Regions from separate parts of the Bradyrhizobium sp. 45 genome, predicted to be linked through region 2. Evidence: riboswitches for the same ligand, from Rfam matches in the RefSeq annotation. Region 2 holds a riboswitch; the other holds the start of a gene.
What was found. A riboswitch is a leader RNA that binds a small molecule or an ion and turns the genes downstream of it on or off. The one in region 2 is predicted to bind cobalamin.

Region 1 (8,655 bases), on a different contig from region 2:
CGCTTCGAGGGACGGTCTCGCCCTGCTTGGTCTCAAGGTCTCGAACGAGAAATCGTCTGAACGCAGCCGAGCGCCTCCAGATCGTTCCTGCCGGCCAGGAGGTTGCTCCGTTGCTTCCTACTACCAGGAGACGCAAAGCGACAGCCGCGGCCATCCAGGCCGAGGTTGGGGCTCTCGAGAAACGTTCGCGGGTCGAGGAAGACCGGTGGGAAAAGCAAAGAGAGCGGCTGCAAGCCGTGCTGCGGCGTGCACGCGAGTAGGCTTGTTGCCATCACGGCGGCAGGGACGCCTTCGGGGTTCCGCTACTTGAGTAGGGCACCGGACCCGCAAGACCACACGCAGGCGCCAGGCCTTTGACATTACGTTCTCGGGCAGCATGCGGTCCGCTTAGGTTTGCGAGGACTTGCTGACCTCTGCTCAGCAGGAGGGGCATCGTGCCTTTACGTCACCGATCCCGTCCCCTGCGGCTGCCACCAGCCGACCCATGTTCGCAACCAGGACTTCGGATCGCGATCGAAGGCGGCGCGAGAAGCAAGGCACTCTTCGCCGCGCCGCGCCACGGAGAGTTCGTCCTTGTCAGGGAAGCGCAGACTGACTTGTGTGATGGCGCTTTGGAGTGCATGCGTCGGTTCATGACTGCCCAGCCAAACACCGTCTTTAGGCCGGCTAAGTCGCTATCCTTCACGGTCTTCGCGCTCGCACCGCCCTGCAGCCGATGATCCTTAAAGCGGACTATGTCCTCGGGCGTTACAAGGCCCGCCTCGTCATGCTTCAGGAAGGCCACAAGCTTCATCATCGTCTTCTGATAGCTCTCATAGGTACTCTGCTTGCGACCGGCGGCCTTCGCCTCCTTCCACCAATCCTCGACCAATGCCGATAGCGACCCGTTCGGGGCCCGAGGCTCTAAGCCTGCCTTTCCTCGTTCTGCAGCAGCGTTCCTTTGCGGGAATGGAATTGCCTGGGAATAGGGCGAGTAGTCGCCTTCACCTCCCGCCAATTTTGCCAAAAGTACGCTGGCACGTTGCATGGCCGCGCCGAGTGCGCGGGCCATGGTTCGGCGGTTCTCAAAATTGATAAAGATCCCGTTGGCCGTCAAATAGCCGTCAGCGGCATCCAAACATGCCTGTTCCATCCGGAAAATCTTGTCCTCTGGCAACTCCGGCGCGCCATCCAACACCCGCTGAGACGCAGCACGGATCTGCTCCCTGGTCTGTGGGGGGCCGAACAGCCGATCTCCGGCCACGACATCCCAACCGGTCTGTTGGCTTGGACTATTCCGGTACGTCTGTAGCCACTGGTCATAAGCGACGGCGGCAAGTTGATGTGCCTCACGTTCAGTCAGAAGTTTCGGCCCAGCGCGCAAGTTGGCCCACCGGGCCTCGAGTTCGGCAAGCGCCTTCGCAAAGCGCTGTTTGGCGTCGCCCGGATCGCGGGTTTGAAGGCTTACCTTCTCCTCGCGCTTGCCGACGATCTTGCGCAAATCGTCGGGAACAGCTTTTCGAAGCTGATAGATTCCAGTTTTGGGATGCTTCCACGGACGCGACATAGCCAACGGCATTGTACCACTCTTCTGTACCACTGAGGAGCGGGCAAGCCGTTGAATTTGCTAATTTGCTTTGGATTTCACGCTCTTAGAAGAGCGATGGTGCCCAGGAAAGGACTCTGACCTCCAAGTCATCGACCGGACACCACTCCGGTCGAATCGCGCCAGTCACGGCGGTCCGCGCCATGCCTGGCGCACCAAAAAAAGCCCGGCCTCCTCCGGAGGCCAGGCGAAAGTCACGCAGGAACGACGCTGCTTTACGCATCGCACCAGCTTTCGTCGGCAGGGAGGACTTACCGCCGATCGATCTTCGGCGAGGGCATTCGCCGTCAAACAAGGAGAAACGGATATCACTCCGCGCGAAATCTGGAGCCGTTTGCCTTCCGCTCCTGTCGGAAACTTCACGACTTTTCCACCACTCGCCCGCTGTCCGGTTGGGACGGCAGTGCCTTGACGGAGATGGGATCCTGCGCCGGTTTGGCTGCCGTGCCCTGAAACACAAGCGGCAGTTTGCCGTCGCACAGCAGCATTTGGTACGTCCCCAAAAACCAACAACGCTCGATTACCTCTCCCGAAGAGCGTGCCAGGGCCTGAATTTCGTATGACGTTCCGTAAGGACCGTAAAATAGATTGTTGTGATGAGACGCATCCACGCGATGGATAAATGAAAAAGTCGGGCTGTGCTTCGCGTCGAGCGTTAATGACGTCGCAATAGGACCTGATCGGACCTCGCCGGCATGCTGTCGGCCGTCGGGTCGAGAATCGAGCTTGTCGCCGGTTGTATGCGACCGCCTCCGCCGACGCCCGCCCGCATTCCGCGGCGCTGGGAACTTTGAAAGCTCCCAAGGACATCGTAAGCCCCCAAAGCGCGTGCATCTTGTTCACAAACGCGTTGGCGAAACGCTCCGGCCCATCATGGCTCGGCCCGCAACTCGCGTGCGGCGGCCACCATATTGACGAGCGCGGGACGCACCTCCTCCCACCTTCGCGTTTTCAGTCCGCAGTCGGGATTGATCCAGAGCTGCCGATCGGAAACTCGCTGCCGCGCCAACACAATCAGCTGCTTGATTTCCGCCGCTGCGGGAATGCGCGGTGAATGAATGTCATAGACGCCGGGCCCGATCTCATTTGGATATTTGTAGCTCTTGAAGGCCTCGAGCAATTCCATCTTAGAACGCGACGTCTCGATTGAAATGACGTCGGCATCCATTGCTGCGATCGCATCGATGATTTCGTTGAACTCGGAATAACACATGTGAGTATGGATCTGAGTTCCGTCGGCGACCACGGAGGAGCAAAGGCGGAAGCTGTCCACCGCCCAATCGAGATAGTTCTTCCACTGCGATTTGCGTAGCGGCAATCCCTCCCGCAACGCAGCCTCGTCGATCTGGATCATGGTCGCTCCAGCCGCCTCAAGGTCGATGACCTCATCTCGGATCGCGAGAGCGATCTGTCGGCATGTCTCGCGCCGCGAGATGTCGTCACGGACAAACGACCAGTTAAGGATGGTCACCGGTCCGGTCAGCATAGCCTTGACGGGTTTTTTGGTCAGAGACTGCGCATAGCGCCACCATTCAACGGTCATGGGCTTCGGCCGGGAGACATCTCCGAACAGGATAGGCGGACGAACGTACCGCGAGCCATAAGACTGAACCCAGCCATGCTTGGTGAAAGCGAAGCCCAACAGCTGCTCGGCAAAGTATTGAACCATGTCATTGCGCTCGAACTCACCGTGTACGAGCACGTCCAGGCCGATATCTTCCTGCCACTTCACGGTACGGGCTGTCTCCGCTTTCAGAAGCTGCTCGTACTGCGTGTCATTCAACGTTCCCCGCGCATGAGCCGCGCGCGCATTCCGGACATCGGCCGTTTGCGGGAAGGATCCGATGGTTGTCGTTGGAAACATCGGCAAAGCGAACGCGACGCGCTGGACGTCGGCACGCTGGGTGAACGCACTGCGACGGCGAAGCATGCTATGGTCGATCGCGGCGATTCGTCCGGCGACATTCGCATTGTGGATCTCGGGCGATGTTTCGCGGGTGACGGCTGCCTCCTCCGAAAGCGCAAGTTCATCGGCCACCTCGGCAGCATGGCCGGCCAGCGCTTTGCCCAATATCGAAAGTTCCTTGATCTTCTGAACTGAGAACGCCAGCCATGTCTTCAGATTGGGATCGAGATCGGTCTCTAGCTCAATGTCGATCGGAACATGAAGCAGCGAGCAGGAAGGAGCAATCTGAACACGGTGCCTGCCCAATTTTTGGACCATAGGAGCAAGTTGGTCGAGCAGCGCCGGAAGATTGGAGCGCCACACGTTCCGACCATCAACGACGCCTAGTGAGACCACGAGATCTCTACGGGTTGTGGCGACAATTGCGTCCAACTGGTCAGGTGCCCGAACCAGATCCACATGAAGCCCGGCAACGGGCAAGGCCAAGGTTGTTTCAAGATTGTCGCCGATAGCCCCGAAATATGTGGCCAGCATGATTTTAAGGGCCGGCACAAGCTTTGCGAAATGAGCATAGGCCCGGCGGACAGCCGCCCGCGATGCTTCGTCGACGTCCATCACTAGGCATGGCTCGTCCAGCTGAACCCATTCAGCACCGCGCGAGGATAGTTCGCGGAGAACATCGACATAGACTGGGAGGAGCCGATCGAGCAGCGACAGCGGATTGAATGCGGGATTTGCGCTTTTGCCAAGCTTCAGGAAAGTGACTGGGCCAACTAGGACGGGGCGCGTTTGGTAGCCGAGGCTTTTTGCCTCCTCATATTCCTCGATCGGCTTTCGAGAGGAATACTTAAAGATCTGATCCCGGTGAAATTCCGGCACCATGTAGTGGTAGTTGGTATCGAACCACTTCGTCATTTCCTGTGCGGCTACGCCAGGCCCATGCTGAGCGTGACCACCGTCCTGAGCGCCACGCGCCATGGTGAAGTAGGTCTTGAGCGACACAGGACCTTCGGTCCAGCCGTAGACGTCGGGAATGGCGCCGACCATTAGGCTGGTATCGAGCACATGATCGTAAAACGAGAAGTCATTCGAAGGAATGACGGTCGCACCGCGGGATTTCTGCCGTGCCCAATTAGCGGCACGAAGTCCACTCCCCGCCTCGAGGAGCTCGGCTTCGCTGGAGTTTCCCGCCCAGTAGCTCTCGAGCGCGACTTTGAGTTCGCGTCGTGGGCCGATGCGTGACGTCCCCAGTGTGGCAACGGGAAGCGAAAGAAAAGACATAGCTCAGACCCCATGATTGGGGCAAAGGCCATGGCGGACGCATGCAGCGAATATCGCGTGAGCGACAGCTGCTTGGCGCACACCGGGACACCCCGCCCGTGGACGATATATTGTCGAGGCAGGTCTCCTGGCTCGCGGGTCGTCGCTGCTGTCCGGCCTTCCCGAAGCCGCATGGCTTCAGTGACTTCGTTGGACAGCGGCTCGCCGCTTACAGTTGCGGGGGCAGCGCCGGCATTGCACCGGCTTCCCTCTTAGCTCCGGATCAAACGAATCCGAAGACCACGACGACTGGCATTAGGCGCACGAGGATCGATCCGTCAACCTACTAAGTGTCGCCGCGATATTGCCCAAGCGATTGCGAGCTGTACCAGCTAGGGCACAACGGTCTTACTCCCGGCCTGGTAACAACGCCTAGATCTGTGGAGCCTCCGCTTGTGAATGCGTCCGTCAACACCCGCTTGGCGTACTCGGATGAGCCAACGCAAGCAGAACGAACGCGATCGCGCTTCGACATCTGCGTGATCGCGACAAATCCGGTCTTTTGCAGCTTCTCGAACTCGCCCGCGAGGACGTTTGCGATCATCCTCGGCCGGCATCCGCTTGATCACAGCGCCATGAGGCTCCTTAGGAATTGTCAAGGCCGGATTGCTCCAGGATCAAACGGATGATCAGGCCGGACTGCCTGTGTTCGGCGGACCCCGCGACGAGCCGTGAGCTCGATCGCTCCGTCGCGTTGGTCAAGATGATCTCCTTCGGTGTGCCAAGCACTTACGTGCTGAGCGACTTTGGCCGCGCCTTCGTTGTTTCCGTCGCCGCTGGCGAGTAGTGCAGCCTGGACGTTGGCCTGCGCGGCATCGCAGGAACAGTTCCGGACGTCAGGATGCACGCTGACTTGCGGAAGCCTTCTGGACGCGGGCTGCTTATGTTGTCTTAGACGGGACACAGGTGTCAGGCACCGGACAGACCACAGCGCATTGCGGCGTGTCGGAATGGCCCTCGCACTCCGTACACTTTTTTGCATCGATAACGTAAATGTCGCGCTTGAGGCTGATCGCCGCGTTGGGACACTCGAACTCACATGCCCCACAAACGGTACATTGCGAAGCGACGATCTTGTAAGCCATGCCTTCCGACTCCTTAGGCGAGCGATGCCATTGGCGATCCCTTTCAAATGCCGTGCCAAGGACAGGCGCGCTCAATGATGGGCAACTTGCCCAATGGTGCTGTGCGGGGTCTGAGACCATGTTGCATCTGCGACAGCATGGGCCGCTTCAATATCAAGCCGTGCGAGCCCTCGGGCCCCTACTCCGATAGCCAGTCGCGACTCGACTGCTGCGAGCTTCCGTCGGTTTGTCTGGCATGGCAGCGCGGGGCCAAGCGACGCTCGACGATTCCCGAAACCGGCGGCGCGAGTAGAAGCCGCGAGCCGACGCACGTCTACGCCGGATGTCGGCAAACCTCCGGTCACACGCCCTGACCGGAGATTTTGTCCAAGCCGCGCTCACGCCTGCAACGTTAACTCCGCGGATTGACTCGCTGGAGGCTTGCCAAAAGGGCTTTGTGCTACAATAACCTTCGGCATCGCTTCGGAGGGAAATGAAGTTGGGCCGGGAGAAGCGATACTGGGTTTGCAAAGTGGCCGATTTAATTGCTGTCAGCCGCATGCCTGGTGCCGAGTAGGCATGGCCGCGCGGGCCAGCGCTGGTACGCTTTGCCTGGCTGTGCTCAGTCACTCCTCATGCAACTATTTTGGACGAAGTGGAACAGGGCTGAAAGATGACTGTGCAAATTGCTTCAGCGACATGGCCTTTCCGAACAGATGGCCCTGCGCAAGGTCGAAGCCGAGTTCGGTCACAGCGATCAGGTCGGCGTGGCTCTCCACGCCTGCGGCGACGGTGCGCACACTGTACTCTTTGGCTAGATCGACGATATGGCGGCACACCGTTCGCTTCAGGGGCCCATTTCCGCAACCGGCGACGTACTGCCGGTCCACTTTTAATTTCATGAACGGGAATTTTTCGAGCCCCATCAGCTGCGGCCAATTGGCGCCGATATTGTCGATTGCAAGGCCAATGTTGTGAAAGCGAACCTCACGCGCGACCTCGATCAGGAGATCTAGGTTCTGGATCGCTTCCTCGCTCTCGATTTCGATCGTCAAGCCGCCGAAAGCGGGGTGCGACGGCATGCGCTGACAGAGATCGCGTACCGCCTGCGGGTCAATCAGGAATGCTGCCGGGAGATTGATGGAGAGATCGGTCGAAGTTTGCTGCTCCAGAAGATACTTCCAATCCTTGATCGCGCGGTCGATCACGAACTGCGACAAGTCCCTAAAATGCGGATCGTGAGCCTCCGGGATGAAATACGCTGGTGGAACAACGCCCCAGGTCGGATGCCGCATTCGCACAAGCGCCTCGGCGCCGCGGCGGCTGAGGGTACACGGGTCGAAGTTCGGCTCATACCAAAGCTCAAGCCAGCCAGCGTGTAAGGCTTCTCCGACATGGACTGCGGGACGGGGCGCCGGCTCTCTGGGCAAGAGCATGGCGACCCGATCGCGCAGCGTCTCGGCTGCAAACGGCGTCCTCAGCGGCGGCAGCATATCAAGTCCATATTCGCCCCCGACCTGCTGCACTGCCGTCATGACGATCGACTCGCGGGCGCCGAATGCCAGCACTCTGCCTGCAAATTCTTCGCGTACGAGTATCTCGAGCAATCGTCCAGGCTCGATGCGATCCGAGCCAATGCCGAGCAGGATCAGATCAGGGAAGTCCGTGCAGAGTACGCGCGGCAGCTCGTCAGCAGTCCCGCATTCGCTGATCACAAACCCCATATCCTCTAGCACATCGCGTAGAAAGGCGCGCAGATGCCGCTTGCCCACGGCCACGCACGCTCGCGGCCGCACCTTACGCTGGCCGAAGATTACAGGTTTCCCTCCGACCAGTTCGGCCTGCCCATGCTCCATCGCAACCACTCCCCTTCCGTGAAGGTCCCTTAAACGAGGAGCGAAGGTCCAAACAAGCAGTGCTTGCCATTATCTTTCGATTCTTCGAGGTAAGCTTAAGATAGTGCATTAGCGTGCAAAATCTTTTCGCGATGTTGTTCGGACGATTTTGTCGGGCGCACGCGTATGATACCTGTCCCGGCTCGCGCAACTTTGTACGAGTGACGCACACGAGTGTGGGGAATCTCACCTTCGGACGCGCCGAGCTGATGCGCCCTATGCCACGGCGATGATCATGCTGCAAGATGTACTGAATCGACTCTCGTGAGTGATGATCAGCAATCACTCCTACGAAATGTTTGATCGGCATGGCCGGCCTGCCCACGCGCGAATGTGCCGTCTCGTGGATTCCCTATCTAGTCGAAGGAGATCCATCATGAGTTCGCAGCGGGTCAAGCCGCGGTCGATTCTGAGAACGGCAACAGCTTGCACTTACCTCACCTCTGTTGGTTATAGCGAGTGCGGACGTCCTATTCCCTATCGAGCTTGATAGTTTCTCTCAGTTGCGTTCTCTGTATCCTTCTGAACATGGATATCCTCAAGAGGGACTGGAGGGACTAACGTGACGGGTGTTCGTGTTGGCGCTGAAGCGCAAGACTTGCCCCACGGGGGCACGGCTTTGCGCAAAGGCGTGCCAGGAGATGAGAACGCGATCGTAGAAGCCGTCGGAAAGCTACTTTCTGAATTAGGTGGTCCCGGACCAGAGTTCAGCCTTGAAGGCGCAAAGCAGACTGCTTTGCGCCTGATTCAGGATCCCGAAGAGGGCTTCATTTTTGTCATCGAGGAACAAGCCACCGGGCAGATTTTAGGGATCGCTGCCATCTCCGCCGTACTGGCCGTGAGAGCAGCTGGAGCGTACGGCGTGCTTCAGGAGCTATGGATTTC
Region 2 (8,655 bases):
GCCCGCGCATCGTCGCCGTGCGGCAAGAGGCGCGCGAACGGCACGGCTGGATCATGGACAGTTACATCCTCAAGCGCAGGCCGTGAGGCAAGCGAGGCAGCATGCTCCCCGAATGGGTCACCCAACAATGCCCCGATATCTCCGCAGTCCACCGCGAGGCGGCGGTGGCGCGGCAGGCGCAACTGACGAAACCGACCGGCGCGCTCGGCCGGCTCGAGCAGCTCGCGATCGAGCTTGCGGGCCTGCAAGCAACCGAGCAGCCGCGCGCGGCGCGGGTGCCGATCATCATCTTCGCCGGCGATCACGGCATCGTCGCGCAGGGCGTCTCGGCCTATCCGCAGGAAGTGACCATCGCGATGCTGGCGAACTTTGCCTCCGGCGGTGCGGCAATCTCGGTGCTCGCGCGTGAGCTGGGCTCCAGCCTGGAGGTCGTCGACGCCGGCACGCTGGCGCAGGGGGAGATGGCTGGAATCATGACCGACAAGCCGCGCAGCGGTACGCGCGATTTCAGCGTCGAAGCTGCGCTCACCCCCACGGAGCTGGCATTTGCGTTCGAAGCCGGCCGACGTGCGGTGACGCGCGCACAGGCCGGGCAGCCCGATCTTCTGATCTTCGGCGAGATGGGCATCGGCAACACCACGACATCGGCGGCGATCGCGGCCGGCTTGCTCGGCGTGAGCGCCGCGGAGGTCGCGGGCAGCGGTACCGGCATCGACGCGGCCGGCCGTGTGCACAAGGCGCGGGTGATCGACGCTGCAATCGCACGCCATGACATTGCGGGCGCTGCGCCCGAAAAGATCCTGTGCGCCGTCGGCGGTCTCGAGATCGCCGCCATCTGCGGTGCCGTTATCGCGGCTGCACAGCACCGCATCCCCGTGTTGATCGACGGCTTCATCGTGTCGGTCGCGGCGCTGGCGGCGGTGCGGCTCAACCCTTCGTGCCAGCTGTTCCTGCTGGCCTCGCACCAGTCGGCGGAGCAGGGGCATCGGCTGGTGCTGCGCGCGCTGAACGTGCAGCCGCTGATCAGCCTGGATCTCAGGCTCGGCGAAGGATCGGGCGCGGCCATCGCGCTGCCGCTGGTGCGGTCGGCCTGCGCGCTCCACAACGGCATGGCGACCTTTGCGCAGGCCAATGTGCCTGATCGTCCGGCCTGATCAAATCGTCCGCTGATTGACGGAGACGACGCGCCAGCCGGTCGCGAGGCGGTCAATCCTGGTCAGCGACAGCGGATCGATCATGAAGCGCAGGGCCGCTTGTGGCGTCAGGTCGAGCGCGATGCACAGCGCCGCCCGGATCGTGCCGGAATGCACGACGAGCGTTGCGGCCCCGGTGCCGATCTTCGACAAACCCAGGCGGACCCGCGCGACCTGTTCCTCAAAGCTTTCGCCGCCGGGCGGCCGTCCGCGCGCCAGATCGCTCCAGAACCGTGCATAGGCCTCGCCACCGGTCGCGGCGAGTTCGTCATGCCGACGGCCGGTCCAGTCGCCAAAGTCTTGCTCGCTGAATTCGTCCAGCTGCAGCGGCTCGAGCCCCAGCGCGCGGGCCGTTTCGACGGTGCGCCGCGACGGGCTCGCATAGCTCGCGGCGTCCCGTGGCAGGCGCTGCCGCAGTGCCTCCAGCTGCGCCCGAGCGCCGAGATCGGCCGGTGCGTCGGCCGCATGGATCGTCCCCGCGACGCCATCGACGGGCGCGTGCCGTATCAGCCAGAGGAAGGTCTCGCCTCCCATGCTTATCTCCAAGGAAACTGGTCGTTGTGGCAATAACGCCGCAACTGGCACATTGACTCTGTCTGGATCGTAATCCTAGATGCTCGCGACGGTTTCCCCGAGAGGGGATGAAAAGGGAATGCGGTGCGGGGAGTTTGTCCCCAATGCCGTGGCTGCCCCCGCAACTGTAAGCGGCGAATCTTGCGTCACGAGCCACTGGGTATCTCGGTCCCGGGAAGGCGATGCAAGGTACTGACCCGCGAGCCAGGAGACCTGCCGTCAGCCGTGGTCACACGCGAAGATGTCGGTCGGGGAGTACAGACATTCGGCTTCATCGGAAGGCTGCAAGCCGGACGATGGGACCCTGGTTCGCGGTGACGTGCCACTGACGTCACTCCGAGGTCCAAGACCGTGTATTCCCTTCGTATCGTACGACCACGCCGTTTCCTACTGGCATCCGCCGCTCTCACATCTTTCGTCGCCATCGACATGCCAGCGGCCTTGGCGCAGCAGGCCCGCGAGCCACTGCCGCCCGTCGAGGTGTCGGCGCCACAATCCCGCAGGCAGTCCAGCCCGGCCGGACGGGACGCGCAGAGCTCACGCCGCGCAGCAGCGCGCCGGCCGGGGACTGCATCCGCAGTGCCCAAGCCCGTCGTGCCGACCACGGCGGCACAGACGCCGCTCAACACCAATGCCGTCGCCGAAAGCGCTTCGCGCCTCGACCTGACCGTGCGAGAAACACCCGCGACCGTGGAGGTGATCTCGGCCGCAACCATGCGCGAGCAGGGCTACCGCACAGTCTCCGACGTCGCGCAGGGAGCGGTGGGCGTCACAGCCGGCGACAATCCGGCCGAGCCTTCGGCTTTCTCCATGCGCGGCTTCACCAACAGCCAGATCAACACGCTCTACAACGGCATCAAGATCGGTCCGCAGAACATGACCTCGCGGATCATGGACACGGCCAATCTGGAGGCTGTCGAATTCCTGAAGGGTCCGGCATCACTGATGTCAGGCGAGGGCGCCGCCGGCGGCGCGATCAACTTCGTCACCAAGCAGCCGCACACCGGTCCGATCCGGAACGAGGCGGATTTCTCCTGGGACTCGCTGAACTCGTTCCGGGCGCATTACGGCTCGGGCGGCAGCACCAATGTGCAGGGGCTGGACTACCGCTTCGACGTCAGCCGTTCCTCGCTCAACGGCTTTGCCGACGACACCAACACCAAGACGGTCGATGTCTCCGGCCAGCTCAACTACCGCATCTCCGACAGCCTCAAGGTCTGGGGCGCGATCGAGTATCGCGAAGATCGCTCGAAAGCCTATTGGGGTGCGCCGCTGGTGCCGATTGCCTTCAGCGGCTCGCATGCGACGACGGGGATCGTTTCCGGCAATTACGTCTCGAACTACAACAAAACCGATCTCGGTGCGGTCACGATCGACGACCGCACCTTCAATACCAACTACAACGTCCTCGACAACAAGAACGTGGCGAAGGAGGTGTGGCTGCGCGGCGGTTTCGAGCTGAATCTGGCGCCCGACCTGACGCTGAAAAGTCAAGCCTATGCTTACGGAGCTGAGCGCACATGGTTCAACAATGAGATCGAGGCGTTCAATTCCGGGACCAACATGGTCGATCGTGAGCGCTTCTATGTCGCGCACAGCCAACGCTTGGTCGGCAACGTCACCGATTTGATCTGGGATGCGAATATCGCCGGCTTTGACAACCGTTTGGTCACGACGCTTTCCTCAAGCTACCTTGATTTCGTGAGGCCGGGCGCCGCAAATTTCCCCGGCGATTCCGTTCCGCTGGTCGATCCGCCTCGCGGCTATTACGGCCTGCTCACCATTCAGCAGCAGACCGCGCGCATCGACAATGAGGCGCTGTCATTCGAGGACCGGCTGAAGTTCACGCGCAGCTTTGCGCTGGTCGGCGGCCTGCGCGTCGAGCATATCGGGCTCGACCGCAATTCGACCGACAAGTTCGGTCTGGAGAAGGCGAACTTCCCGTTCTCGCAATCCTGGGTCCCGACCACGGGCCGTATCGGCTACACCTGGGAAGCCGTACCGGGCCTGACCTTTTTCAGCCAATACGCCACCGGCGCCGACATCTCGGCCAACAACATCTTCCTGCTCAATCCGACCGATCCGCTGAACCTGACCACCGCGCGCACCTACGAGACCGGCGTCAAGCACCTGTTCTGGGACAACCGGGCGGAGTGGTCGTTCTCGGCCTACGACATCCTGCGCAAGAACGTCTATGCCGCGGCCGGCGGCATGCAGCTCAACCTTGCCGGACGGCAGGAATCGAAGGGCGTCGAGCTTGCCGCGTCCGTGCGTCCGATCGATCCCCTGCGTCTCTGGGGCAACATCGCCTATGTCGATGCGCGCTACGCCGACTTTAATTTTGTCGGCGGCTCGTTCTCCGGCAGCACGCCGCCGAACGTGCCGCGCGTCGTGGCGAATGCCGGAGCGTCGTATCGGTTCTTCACGCCGTGGCCCGTGGAAGTCGGCGTCACCGGCCGTCACGTCGGCGACCGCTACAACACCGATGCGAATGTCGTGACGATGAAGGCCTACACTGTCGCGGACGTCTATGCCTTCGTCGACATCCCGAAGACGGTGTTCAACGCGGTCGACCAGGCTCGCCTGACTTTCCGGGTGCGCAACATCGCCGACAAGCGCTATGCGATCTGGGGCGATCCGTTCTATCCCGACCAGATCCTCTTGGGTGCACCGCGCACCTATGAACTCTCGGCCGCATTCAAATGGTAGGATGCTGATCGATGATGCGCGCGATCGTCCTGCTGCATCGATGGCTCGGGATCGCGTTCTGCCTGCTGTTCGCGATGTGGTTCGCGACGGGAATCGTGATGCACTTCGTTCCGTTTCCGTCTCTGACGGAAGCGGAACGCTTCGCCGGGCTTGGGCCGCTGGATGGCGCCGAGACGAGGCAGCTTGCGGTCGCCGATGCCGTGGCCGCGAGCGGCATTGCTGATGCGACTCGCGTTCGCCTGATCCAGCGCAGTGACGGACCGGTCTATGTCGTCTCGGGGCCGTCGCGCGCGGGCGCAGTGCGCGCCTCCGACGGAGCCGGCGCCTCGGTCGCATCTTCCGACGTCGCGCTGGCCATCGCGCGAGACCACGCGCGCAGCCGCGGGCTGGATGCCGCGCGGGCCGCAATCCTTGCGCGCGCGGACTATGACCAATGGAGCGTGCCGAACGGCTTTGACCGCCACCGGCCCTTGTTTCGGGTTGCCCTGGGCGACGCCGCTGGAACGGAGGTCTATGTCTCCTCGCTCACCGGCGAGATCGTCCTGGATACGACGCGCAGCGAGCGGACCTGGAATCTCGTCGGCAGCGTGCTGCACTGGATCTATCCAACGATCCTGCGAAGCAATTGGTCGCTGTGGGATCGCGTGGTCTGGACCTTGTCGCTGCTGGCCCTGATCGCGGCCTTGCTGGGCGCTGTGCTCGGCCTTGCGCGGATCAAACCTCGAAGCGGTCTGATCGGCTCGCCCTATCGCGGCTGGCACGCGCTGCATCATCTCATCGGCCTCGCTGCGATGGTGTTCGTGCTGAGCTGGATTTTCAGCGGCTGGCTCTCCATGGATCACGGGCGGCTGTTCTCGCGCGGGCAATGGGCCTCCGCTGAATCCAGCGTGATGAACGCTTCACCGAACTGGACGGCGGCCCCATCGCTCGATCGGCAGCCTGTATCGCCGTCGGCCCGTGAGATCGAATGGTTTGCCTTCAACGGCAATCTCTATCGGCGGGATCGGATCGCCCTTGCCGGTCAGACCTTGATCGAGGCAGGGGATGCGCCCCGCGATGGACCAACGAGATCTCTGGATGTGCACGAGGTCCAGGGGCTGACCGCGCGCCTCGCGGCCGGCTGCGGCGGTCCGTCTGTACTTGCCGAGGACGACAACTATCCCGCGCGGTCCACTGTCCCGGGCGCCCCGGTCTACCGCTCGTATTGCGGTGACCTCTGGTTCGACATCGACGGCGCCGACGGCAATTTGCTGCAAAGGCTGGATTCATCGCGGCGGGCTTATCGCTGGTTCTACGGCGCGCTGCATACGTTGGATTTTCCGGTTCTCGTCGCGCATCCGTTGCTGCGCGACGGCTTGGTCGTCGGGCTCTGCTCCCTTGGCTTTCTCTTCTCCATCACGGGCATCCTCATCGGCTGGCGCCGCCTGCGTCCGTCCTTCGCGGCCTGAGAGCCGGAGCGGGCAAAACCACCGCTTACTGATCGTACAATAAAGAGAGGCTGAGCCGACTGCCATGCATAGCTCATAAGCAATCGGATGGTCCGTAGGGCCGGTCGATCGCCTGCAAATTAGACAGTGCGTGCGGGGCGCGTGGATTGCGCTGCAGCGGATGTGGTGTTTCGTCCGGGAAAATTCGTGGTGCGCCGCACTTATGTCGCGTCGAACGATCCACACCGACGTGCTCTCCATGCGGGCAGGGCTGCACTAAAATGTGCCTCGCCGCGCCGCGCCGGTCGCGGGCTGGTCCAGTGCATTGCGACAACTCTGGCCCTATCCCGAGGCCATCGCTCTGTCGCACGCTCGCCAGCGGTGGCATGACAGGGGATGATGATGAGCGCTCTCGGTTTGCGATTGAACCTCGCGAAGGACGGTAACCACCCGGCGTCCGGTTCGAATGTCGTCCGCAGCTGACCCACACATGAGCACTGACGAAAACCACTGGGAAGTCGGCACCGATATCGGCGGCACCTTCACCGACATCATCGCGATCCGACACTCCCCCGCGGAGGCACGGATCGCGAAGGTGCCGTCGCGACCTCAAGCTCCGGTTCAGGCGATGCTGGAGGCGATCGAGGCGGTCGGCCTGCGCAAGAGCGAGGTCAAGCGCTTCGTCCATGGCACCACGCGCGTGACCAACGCCATTGTCGAAGGACGGCTGCCGAAAGTGGCACTGGTGGCGACCGAAGGCTTTGCCGACGTGCTGGAGATCGCGCGCTATCGCCGCCGCGATCTCTATCGTCTCGACGTCCCACCAAAATCGCTGCCGCTGGTGCCGCCGGAACGATGCTTCGGGCTTGCTGAGCGCCTCGATCACGAGGGCCGGGTGCTGAAGGCGCTGGATGACGCGGAGATCGAGCGTCTGGTGGCCTGGCTGAAGGGGACCGGCGTGCAGAGTGTCGCGGTCGCGCTGCTGCATGCCTATGCCAATCCGCTGCACGAGAAGATGCTCGGCGAGCGGCTCAAGGGCGTCGTTGCCCACGTCTCGCTGTCGCACGAGCTCAATCCCGAGGCGCGCGAATACGAGCGGACTTCGGCGACCGTGTTCAACGCCGCGGCGATGCCGATTGCGGTGGAATATCTCAGCGAACTGGAGCTGCGGCTGCCGATCGGTCCCGGCCTGCAGGTGTTTCACTCGGCCGGCGCCATGGTGCCGATCTCGGCCGTGAAGCGGCGGCCGCTGGTGATGGCGATGTCGGGCCCCGCGGCCGGCGTCTCCGCATCGGTCAGCATCGCGCGCCAGCTCGGCACGTCCCGGATGCTGACGTTCGATATGGGCGGCACCACGACCGACGTGTGCCTGATCGTCGACGGTCAGGCCGAGATGACCGACGGCCGCATGCTCGGCGACAAGCCGCTGCGCCAGCCGATGCTCGCGGTGCACTCGATCGGGGCGGGCGGCGGCTCGATCGTGCGCAACGGCTCCGGTGGCCTGACGGTCGGACCGGAAAGCGCCGGCTCCGAGCCTGGACCGGCCTGCTACGGCCGCGGCGGTACCGAGCCGACCATCACCGATGCCAACGCCGTGCTCGGCTATCTCAATCCCGAAACCAAACTCGGCGACCGGATCGGAATCGATATCAAGGCAGCGACTGATGTCATCGCACCGATCGCGGGCACTCTGGGGCTGAGCCTGACCGACACCGCGCTCGGCATCATCAAGGTCGCGAACGCGACAATGGCGCGCGCCCTCCGCCGCGTCACCGTCGAGCGCGGCATCGACGGGCGCGACTGCACGCTGCTCGCCTTTGGCGGTGGCGGCCCGATGCACGCCGCGGGCCTAGCCGATCTCTACGGGATTGCCGAGGTCGTCGTTCCCAGTGCATCGAGCGCGTTCTCGGCGCTGGGCTGTCTCACCGCCGATTTCAGCTTCCTCCAGCAGCAAACCCTGCGCGCGGCGCTTGACGGCATCGACCTCGCCCGTGTGTCGGAGCGGATCGGGGTGCTGATCGACGATGCCTCGGCGCCGCTGATCGCCAACGGGGTTGCCGCGACCGAGATTCAGATCGAGCTGGTGGCCTTGATGCGCTACGCGGCGCAGAACGACGCCATTCCGGTGCCGTTCGTGCGACCGCTCGACATTATCAGGCTGAAGAAGGATTTTCTGGCCCGGCACCACGAGCTGTTCGGCTATGCGACGAGCGAGAGCTGCGTCATCGAATCCGTGCGGGTGCAGGCACGCCGTCCGTCGACGACCGTCGTGAGCCGGCCGGCCGTCGCGGCCAGGGTATCCGCCGGCAATCGCATTTGCTCGTTCGACGGCTTTCATGACATCGCCACAAGCATCATCGATCGCGCCTCGCTGACCGAGATCGTCAGCGGCCCGGCCATCATTGAAGACGCATGGTCGACCGTGGTGGTCCCGCCCGGTTGGCAGGCGCGGCCCGATGTTTCAGGCAATCTGTTCCTGACGCGGGGGGCCGCATGAAGCTCGATCCGTTCGTCGTCGAGGTCATCAGGCACGGGCTGTCGGCCGCGGCAGAGGAGATGAGCCTGGTGATGACGCGCTCGGCGCGCTCGCCGCTGCTGCGTGAAGCCGGCGACCTGTCGTCGGCGATCACGGACGGCCGCGGCGACCTGGTCGGGCAGGGCCGCGACATCCCGATCCATCTCGGCGCGATGGCCTATACGGTCCTCGAATTGCTGAAAGTGGTGCCGCGCGACAGCCTGAAGGACGGCGACGC

Region 1: another riboswitch for cobalamin. It lies ahead of metE (5-methyltetrahydropteroyltriglutamate--homocysteine S-methyltransferase); the one in region 2 lies ahead of IVB42_RS34900 (TonB-dependent receptor).

What each region holds. Positions count from the first base shown of each region.
Region 1 is NZ_JADPIX010000046.1:28,583-37,237, reverse strand. Features, by position in the region: gene IVB42_RS06480 (DUF6538 domain-containing protein) at 446-1,558, opposite strand; gene IVB42_RS41995 (hypothetical protein) at 1,945-2,073, opposite strand; gene metE (5-methyltetrahydropteroyltriglutamate--homocysteine S-methyltransferase) at 2,457-4,772, opposite strand; cobalamin riboswitch at 4,872-5,071, opposite strand; gene IVB42_RS06470 (hypothetical protein) at 5,437-5,598, shown strand; gene IVB42_RS06465 (4Fe-4S binding protein) at 5,693-5,896, opposite strand; gene IVB42_RS06460 (EAL domain-containing response regulator) at 6,517-7,731, opposite strand; gene IVB42_RS06455 (GNAT family N-acetyltransferase) at 8,333-8,655, shown strand, end outside.
Region 2 is NZ_JADPIX010000143.1:508,674-517,328, forward strand. Features, by position in the region: gene cobF (precorrin-6A synthase (deacetylating)) at 1-86, shown strand, start outside; gene cobT (nicotinate-nucleotide--dimethylbenzimidazole phosphoribosyltransferase) at 102-1,154, shown strand; gene IVB42_RS34895 (histidine phosphatase family protein) at 1,155-1,727, opposite strand; cobalamin riboswitch at 1,800-2,002, shown strand; gene IVB42_RS34900 (TonB-dependent receptor) at 2,118-4,475, shown strand; gene IVB42_RS34905 (PepSY domain-containing protein) at 4,487-5,923, shown strand; gene IVB42_RS34910 (hydantoinase/oxoprolinase family protein) at 6,393-8,399, shown strand; gene IVB42_RS34915 (hydantoinase B/oxoprolinase family protein) at 8,396-8,655, shown strand, end outside.